2 linked regions of the Variovorax paradoxus genome follow. The main gene of each other region encodes a partner of the protein of the gene in region 2 in a complex. Links are inferred from orthologs where the notes say so. Each region holds a gene or a part of one and is shown on either strand. Other genes may lie near its edges.

Region 1 (4,081 bases), 4.0 Mb from region 2 along the record:
GGTGTGCCAGCTTGCTGCGGGTTGCGCCGCCACTGATCGAGGGGCTCGATGCCGGAATGTCGGTGTGCGCGGAAGGCCGGGAGGCCACACCGCACCGCTTGCAGGCACGCTTGTTGTGCGCTGCACCAAGTTGAGCGGGTCGCCAGGCTCAGCGCGGCGGTGCGCGGTCGAGCATCGGGAGGTAGTCCGCCATGGCGAGCATCGACTCGGCCACGTCCACCAGCCGACGGTTCTGGTTCATCGCGGTCTGCCGCAGCATCTTGTGCGCCTCGTCCTCGCTCAGGCGGCGGTGCGCCATCAGCAGGCCCTTGGCGCGCTCGACGACCTTGCGCTCGTTGAGCGAGGCGCGCACGGTCTCGAGTTCGTCGCTCATGGCCTGCAGGCGGCGCGACTGCTCCTGGACCATGTCGAGCACCGAGCGTTCAAGATGCCGGCCGAAATGGGCCGGCGCCGTGGCCTGGGCGTCGGCGTCGTCGAAGAACAGCGCGCCGGCCTGCGGCGCCAGCACGTCGAGCAGCTGGCGGTATTCCTGCAGCTCGCTGCGGGCCTGCGCGGTCTTGCGGTCGCACAGCGCGCGCAGGTCGGCTGCCAGGCGGTCCTCGACGGTCTTCATGGCGTCGATGCGGCGGGTGCAGCAGTCGAACCAGGCGTGGCTGAGGGCCGGGTCCGCCGGTGCGGACGTGGTGCCGCGGCGGCGCATGCGTTCGAGCTCGGCCAGCGTGGCGTCGGGCTGGCTGTCGCGCCACAGCGCGAGCACGGCGTCGCCCGAGAAGTCGGTGAATACCTGGAAGCAGCGTTCCTGCGACTCGATGAGATGCAGCCACTGCAGGCGCTGCGCCTCGTCGCTTCGGCCCAGCGCAAGTGCCGCGGCACCGAAGGCCCGCTCCTGGCCGGCGAATTCCTTGCCCTGCATGAAATTGAACATGGCCACCAGCAGCCGCGAGATCTCGGGGTCGGAGGCGCCGTCGGCCGCCTCGAACACCACGGACAGCAGGCCGGCCACCAGCTTGGCGAAGGCGGCCACGGCCTGTGCCGGCTTCAGCTCGAGCGCGTCGATGCGGCTGCGCAGCGCGGGCAGGGCGTCCAGCCCCGGCAACACCCAGGCGATGCGGCTGAACAGGCGTGCGCCGTTGCCCGTGCCGGCGCCGCGGTGGGTGTCGGCCTGGAGCTGGTCGAAGCCGGCGCGCACCTCCTGCTCGAGCGCCAGGCATTCGGCGATCTGAGGGGCACGCTGTTCGGCGAAACGGCTGCCGCGCGTGGCCAGGAAGATGTTCGACATGCCGCGCTCGCGCTGCAGCGCATGCACCAGCCGGCCGATGAGGCCCACCAGCTCGCTGGTGCGCGCGAGCTGGTCCAGCTCGTCGATTTCGCAGCGGCGGGCGGCGATGAGGAAGTTCAGTCCGGATTTCATTCGTGGAGGCAGGAAGCCAGCGTGGTGCTGCAACATTCGTGCCGCTTGTCCCTTCGCGGGCATCCGGCGCAGGTGCCACCTACACTCGGCGGCATGCTCTTGTTGGGAATCGAATCATCCTGCGATGAAACCGGCGTGGCGCTGGTCGAGTCGCACGGCGACGCGCTGCCGCTGCTGCGTTCGCATGCGCTGCACAGCCAGATCGCCATGCACCAGGCCTACGGGGGCGTGGTGCCCGAGCTGGCCAGCCGCGATCACATCCGCCGTGTGCTGCCGCTCACCGAAGCCGTCATGGCAGAAGCCGGCCGCTCGCTGGGCGAGATCGACGTGGTGGCCTACACGCGCGGCCCCGGCCTTGCCGGCGCGCTGCTGGTGGGCGCGGGTGTGGCCTGCGCGCTGGGCGTGGCGCTGGGCAAGCCGGTGCTCGGGGTGCATCACCTCGAGGGGCACCTGCTGTCGCCGTTCCTGAGCGCCGATCCGCCGGAGTTCCCGTTCGTCGCACTGCTGGTGTCGGGCGGCCACACGCAGCTGATGCGGGTGGACGGCGTGGGCCGCTACGAACTGCTGGGCGAGACCATCGACGATGCGGCCGGCGAGGCCTTCGACAAGAGCGCCAAGCTGATGGGCCTGCCGTACCCCGGCGGTCCGTGGCTCGCCAAGCTGGCCGAGGGCGGCGACGCCGCGGCCTTCAAGCTGCCGCGTCCGCTGCTGCACAGCGGCGACCTCGATTTCTCGTTTGCCGGCCTGAAGACCGCCGTGCTCACGCAGGCCAGGAAGCTCGGGGACCAGCTCGAAGCGCGCAAGGCCGACCTGGCCGCATCCACGCAGGCGGCGATCGTCGAGGTGCTGCTGAAGAAATCGCTCTCGGCGCTCGACCAGACCGGGCTCAAGCGCCTGGTGGTGGCCGGCGGGGTGGGGGCCAACAAGAATTTGCGCGAGCAACTGAATGCCGCATGCGCGAAGCGCAATGTGCGCGTGCACTACCCCGAACTGCACCTGTGCACCGACAACGGCGCGATGATCGCCATGGCCGCAGCCATGCGGCTGCAATCGGGTCTATCGCAGGCGAGCGAGCGCTACGCCTTCGACGTCAAGCCGCGATGGCCCATGGGGATGCTGTCGGCTGCTGCTGGGGCTGCCTAGCGGCCTGGCGTGCGCGGCCGAGCGAAGGCAGCGGCAGCACGTCGAGCACATTTCGCCAGAGCTGGCGCCATTGCGGCCAGTCGTGGCCGCCTTCGGTGGTGAACACCTGGCCCGGTGGCAGCGCGTCGGCCAGCAGCTTGTGGTTGCTGACGAAACGGTCCTCGAGGCCGAAACCGAGGTACAGCGGCGGCAGGTTCTTCGAGGTCTGGTCCTTCAGGTATTGCTGGAAGAAGGGCCAGAGCTTGCGGTCGGGTTCCTCGTCGGGCTGCGGGCCCGTGGGGGCCTGCCACATGCGCAGGCCGCCGGCCTTCTTGATCTCCGCGCCAAGCACGCGCCGGCCAAGGTAGGGCGCGAGCGCCACGATGCCGTCGACCGAGCCCGGCCGTGCCAGTTCGTGGATCAGCGCACCGAAGCCGCCGATGGAGATACCCACCAGCCAGATCGACTTGTAGCCCTTGGCGCGCTGCGGCTCGATGACATCGGTGTGCAGCCGCTCGCTGAGCGTCTGCTCGTAGTAGTAGGACACGTCCGCGTCCACCAGCAGCGCATCGGCTGCCAGGTGGCGCTCCCGCACCGCGCTGATGAAACCCTCTCGCTCGAACTCGTCGGGCTTGAGGTAGGCACCCGGCAGGAAGACCAGCAGGGCGTCGGATTGCTCGTTGGGATTGGCGGGCTGAAGGTGTGTTTGCATGGTGCCGTGAGAGGGCACCCGACCCGCACCGTCATGGAACTCGATGCGTTTACGAGACGCCCACGAAGAAGAAAGTTCTAAGAAAACGTCACATCATGTGACGTTATGCGGCCCTATTGTGAATAGGGAGCACGATCAAAGTCAAAAAGAACCTTTGCTGACACTTTCTTCTTGTGGGCTTAAGCAGAACTAGTTGATTTGCAACGTCGCTGCCTGGCTCACGGGTACTACTTTTCCGAGCTTCAGCGTGAGCACGCCGTTCTCGAGCTTGGCCTCGCTGGCGGCCACGTCGATGTCCTGCGGCAGCTCGTAGGCGGCCTTGAACTGGCGCTTGGCGTCGGCCTTGCTGTCAATGCGCACCACGGCGCCTTCGATGCCGATGACGAGCTCTTCACGCGCGAAGCCCGGCACGTCGAGCGAGAGCGTCCAGCTCTTGTCGTCCTGCTCCACGAGCGGGGAGCGGCGGGCACCGGCGAAGGCCTCGCTGGCGAAGCGTTCGAATGCGCGGTCATAGGCGCGGGGAGCGAAGCGGGCGGTGCGGACGTTGGGGGCGAAAAACATGATGAGGAACTCCTGAATCAACACAATGGGGACAAGAAATGTGTGTCCCTTACACTGCGCGGCCGTTCAATCGTGAGTGCCGCTTGAGACCTCATCTAGGCGCGTCGGCACGCGTTTCAAGACAATGAATCCCCGCTTTATTTGGCGCCGCGAGGCCTTGAAATTCGCGGCGCTGACGCTATGCGCGAGGCCGTTCGCCGCGCTGGCGCAGGCCGTTCCTGCGGCTCCTGCAGCCCCTCCGGCACCGATTCGCCTGGCGCTGATCGAGAGCATGA
Region 2 (4,216 bases):
CGCCGGGGATCAGCAGCGGCACGGTGGGCGCGAGCGCGCGCACGCGCTCGATTTCGGCCGGATAGGTCGCGCCGACCACCAGGCCGAGCTGGCCGTTGAGGTTCCAGGGGCCCTGCGCGAGTCTGGCGACGTGTTCGTACAGGAAGGGCTGGCCGTCGACGTCCGCCAGGCGCTGGCCCTGCAGGTCGGAACCGCCGGGGTTGCTGGTGCGGCACAGCAGGAAGGCGCCCTTGCCCTCGTGCTTGAGGTAGGGCGCGACCGAGTCGAATCCCATGAAGGGCGAGAGCGTGACAGCGTCGGCGCCATAGCGCTCGAAGGCTTCCAGCGCGTACTGCTCGGCGGTGGAGCCGATGTCGCCGCGCTTGGCGTCGAGGATGGTGGGCACGTGGGGCGCGTTGCGGCGCATGTGCTCCATGAGCTGCTCGAGCTGGGCCTCGGCGCGGTGCGCGGCGAAGTACGCGATCTGCGGCTTGAAGGCGATGACGAGGTCGGCGGTCGCGTCGACGATGCGGGCGCAGAAATCGAAGATGCGGCTGGCGTCGCCCTTGAATTGCCCCGGGAATTTGGCTGGTTCGGGATCGAGCCCCACGCAGAGCAACGAACCGTTTTTTTGCTGTGCGGCAGCCAGCTTGTCGAGGAAAGTCATGGGGCGGGATTTTAGGCGGGCCGCCCCGCCCCCCTGTTTCAGGCGGTCAGCCCGGCGTGGGCGTGTGCTGCTCGGCGGCCAGGCAGAGATCGGCCCAGGCGCGCGCCTTGTCGGCCGGATTGCGCAGCAGGTAGGCCGGGTGGTACGTGGCCACCGCCGGCACGCCGCCGGCCTCGGCCAGCGGCACGGCGCGGCCACGCAGCTTGCCCAGCGGGTCGCCGCTCTGCATCAGGCTTTGCGCGGCCAGCGGGCCCATGGCCAGCACCACGCGCGGGGCGAGCGCCGCGGCGTGTTCGCCGAAGGCGTCGGGCATCGGACGCGGGCTGCCGGGCTGGCCGGCTGCCACGCCGCGGTGGGTCCGCAGCAGGTGCACGGGCGTCCTGCCGTCGTGCAGCTTGAGGGCGCGCAGCATGTTGTCGAGCAGCCGGCCGGCGTCGCCGGAGAAAGGCTCGCCGTGGCGGCCGTCGGCCTCGGGCGGCATGTCGGCGACGACGAGCCAGCCGCCCTGCAGGTTCGTGTCGGTGGCCGCATCGGCGTAAAGACGAACGGGATCGTCGACCAGCACCGCTGCGCCGTGCGACAGCGGCGAAGCCGCGCTGCGGGGCGCGGGCGCCGCCACGCGCGGGGGGGCCGCGGGAGCAGGCGCAGGCACGGCGGCCGGCATCTCGGCCTCGATCCGGTCGTTCACTCGCTCCGTGTCTTCGCGCGGCGCTGTCTTTTCTGCAGCGGGCGGCGCTTCGGCCGCAGCCTCGGCCTGCGCGGCCTGCGCCGCCTCGGGCACCGGCCACCAGACCTTCACGCCCATTTCGTCGAGCATCGCGCGCTGGCGGGCGTCGAGTTTCAAAGTCTGCACCGCGCTCATCGCAAGGCTCCCCAGGCGGTGCCTGTTTCGTTCAATCTCAGGCTCATGACCACGGCGTCCTCGCGCTTGTTGTCGTGCGCCGGGTAGTAACCCTTGCGCACGCCGACGCTGCGGAAACCCTGGCGCAGGTAGATGTCCAGCGCACGCTGGTTGCTCTGGCGCACCTCGAGCCACAGCCATTGCGCGCCCTCGGCGCGCGACCAGCCGCCCAGCGCCTCGAGCATGAGCGGCGCCCAGCCCTGGCGCTGGAAAGCCGGCGCGACGGTGATGTTCAGCAGATGGACCTCGTCGACGCCCTTCATGGCGACGAAGTAGCCGATCAGCGTTTCGCCCAGCTCGGTGACCGGCGACACCACGCCCGGCGCGGGGCCCGGCGCCAGCAGGCACTGGCAGTGGTAGCCCACGGCCATGGAATCGGTGAAGTTGGCGCGCGTCCAGGGGTGGCTGTAGGCCGTCTGCTCGACCGCGCAGACCGCGTCGATCCGCTCGACGGTGAGCGGCTCGAGGCGGGCTTCGATGGGCTGGAGGACGGCGCTCATGCGGCAGCGGGACGATTCAGGTGGCGGAAGCCGCGGCGGCTGCCTTGATGGCGGCGCGCTCTTCCGTGGTTTGCGCCACTTTATCGCGAACGTAGAGCGGCCAGGCCTGCGCCGCGGGCACGGTCCGGCCGGCGGCGAGCAGCGCCGGGGCCAGCCGCAGCATCGCGGCGGCGGTCGGCAGCACCTCGTGGCGCGCGCCGGCCGCGGCCAGGCGCGGGCCGTAGGCGGCGAAGGCATTGCCCGCGAGTGCCCAGCCGGCGGGCACCTCGAGGGCCTCGGGCGCCAGCAGCAGGGGCTCGTCGTCGCCACCGAGCGGGCCGTGGGCGGCGAAGTCGTAGCGCGCGGCGTAGATCTGGTCCATGCGCGCGTCGAGCACGGCCACCACCTGTTGCGCACCGGCCACGTGGCGTGCCTCCTCGGCCACAGCCAGCAGGGTGTCGACCGGCAGCAGCGGCACGTCGGCGCCGAAGGCCAGTCCCTGCGCCACCGAGCAGGCCGTGCGCAGGCCGGTGAACGAGCCCGGCCCGCGGCCGAAGACGATGGCGTCGAGGTCGGCCAGCGCGAGCCCCGCATCGCGCAGCAGTTGCTGAATGAGCGGCAGCAGCGTGGACGAGGCCTGGGCGCCGCCCTCGCCGTGGTGGGCGAGCAGCTGCTCGCCGTGGCGCACCGCCACCGACAGGTGCTCGGTGCTCGTATCGAAGGCCAGCAGCTTAGACATTGTTGGGGCGCCCCATGACGGGCGCGGAAGAAGAGGCAGGGGACGCAGAAGGTGCGGGCGCCGTGCGCGCGGCGGTCTTCTGCACGCCGAACAGGATGCCGGCCGTGACCAGCAGCAGCCCGGCGACGAGGTTCCAGTAAAGAGGCTCGCCCAGCCAGATCACTGCGCCGAAGGCCGACAGGCCGGGCACCAGCGCCGTGATCATGGTGGTGCGCACCGGGCCGAAGTGCTGGACCATCCGGGTGAAGGTGATGCCCGAGATCACGACCGAGCCGCCACCCTGGAAGGCCATCTGGAACGCCACCTCGCGCCACGGCGCGGTGCCCAGGTGGCTCGCCACCTGGCCGCCGGCCACGAGCAGGGCGTACACCGGCACGTAGGTCATCAGCGCGAACACGGTGATGGCGATGGTCGCGCGCACCGCGTCGAGGCCGTGGCGGCGCGCCACCACGCTGTAGCAGGCCCAGCAGAAGGCGGCCGTCATGAAGAGCAGGTCGCCCTTCCATACCTCGCCACCCTCGAAGGCGTGCAGCAGGCTGCGCCCGCCGACCACGAGATCGCCCGCGACGATCATCGCCAGGCCGAGCGCACGCATCGGCGTGATGCGGTCGCGCAGCACCAGTGCGGCCAGCAGCGTGGTCCACAGCGGCAGGCTGCCGGGCATCAGCACGGAGGCATGGCCGGCCGGCGCGAAGAAGAAGCCGCTGTAGGCGGCCATGGCGTAGGCCACGCCGCCGAAGATGCCTGCGGCCGCGGTGACGCGCAGCGACAGCGGCGAGAGGCCGAAGAAGGAGGACACCGAGGACACCGCCGCGCCGGCCCGGCCTTGCGCCGCCGCGCGGCGGTCCTTCATGACCAGCCACGCGCCCCACGGCACCAGCACCAGGCTGGCGCCGCAGATGCGCGCACAGGCGAGGTCGAACGGGGTGAGCGAGCGGCCGGCCGATGCGCGCGCGATGACGATGAAGGCGGTCCACACCAGCACCGTGACCACGGCCGCGCCGATGCCGAGCATGCGGGGGGACAGGAAGGGCGTCGGGGGCGCGGCGGGCATCCGGGCATTATCGAGGGCCGGCACCGGCCGCGCCGGCGGTGGGCGAATCAGCCGCCGGCCTTGTCCGCGCCGTCCGGTCCTGCCCGCAGGATCGCCGGTCCGGCCTTGCGCAGCGGCGCCAGCGCCTGGGCCGGCGCGTCGGGCGACACCAGCAGGCTCGCCGCCGCGCCCACCGGGTTGACCATCCAGGCCGAGGCCGCGCCCAGCTTCTCGGACGACGCCAGCACCACCGTCTCGGCCGCCGCGGCCATCAGCGCACGCTTGATCTCGGCCTCTTCCATGTCGCCGGTGGTGAGCCCGGCTTCGGCATGGACGCCGGTGACGCCCATGAAGTAAGTGTCGGCATGGATGCGCGCGATGGCCGCCATGGCCGCCGCGCCGACCGCCACCATCGAAT

The links.
Region 1: the proteins of tsaB (region 2) and tsaD are in contact, whole or in part, in a solved structure (PDB 4WQ4), measured with the Escherichia coli proteins. The link is inferred for Variovorax paradoxus from one-to-one orthologs.

The regions. Positions count from the first base shown.
Region 1 is NZ_LR743507.1:4,297,207-4,301,287, reverse strand. What follows is about bases 683-3,529. They hold tsaD (tRNA (adenosine(37)-N6)-threonylcarbamoyltransferase complex transferase subunit TsaD), read left to right. Parts: upstream 683-1,504; coding sequence 1,505-2,554; downstream 2,555-3,529. Other genes in these bases: AACL56_RS19955 (Hsp20/alpha crystallin family protein), read right to left, coding at 3,435-3,529; AACL56_RS19960 (alpha/beta hydrolase-fold protein), read right to left, coding at 2,502-3,245; AACL56_RS19970 (nitrate regulatory protein), read right to left, coding at 683-1,411. Outside these bases: more of AACL56_RS19970, read right to left, coding at 149-682; more of AACL56_RS19955, read right to left, coding at 3,530-3,806; AACL56_RS19950 (branched-chain amino acid ABC transporter substrate-binding protein), read left to right, coding at 3,931-4,081.
Region 2 is NZ_LR743507.1:267,967-272,182, forward strand. What follows is about bases 915-3,896. They hold tsaB (tRNA (adenosine(37)-N6)-threonylcarbamoyltransferase complex dimerization subunit type 1 TsaB), read right to left. Parts: upstream 2,766-3,896; coding sequence 2,064-2,765; downstream 915-2,063. Other genes in these bases: AACL56_RS01315 (uracil-DNA glycosylase), read right to left, coding at 915-1,508; rimI (ribosomal protein S18-alanine N-acetyltransferase), read right to left, coding at 1,505-2,047; AACL56_RS01330 (DMT family transporter), read right to left, coding at 2,758-3,819; AACL56_RS01335 (DeoR/GlpR family DNA-binding transcription regulator), read right to left, coding at 3,867-3,896. Also shown: pyrF (orotidine-5'-phosphate decarboxylase), read right to left, coding at 1-646; more of AACL56_RS01315, read right to left, coding at 693-914; more of AACL56_RS01335, read right to left, coding at 3,897-4,216. UniProt on the Escherichia coli protein: Required for the formation of a threonylcarbamoyl group on adenosine at position 37 (t(6)A37) in tRNAs that read codons beginning with adenine.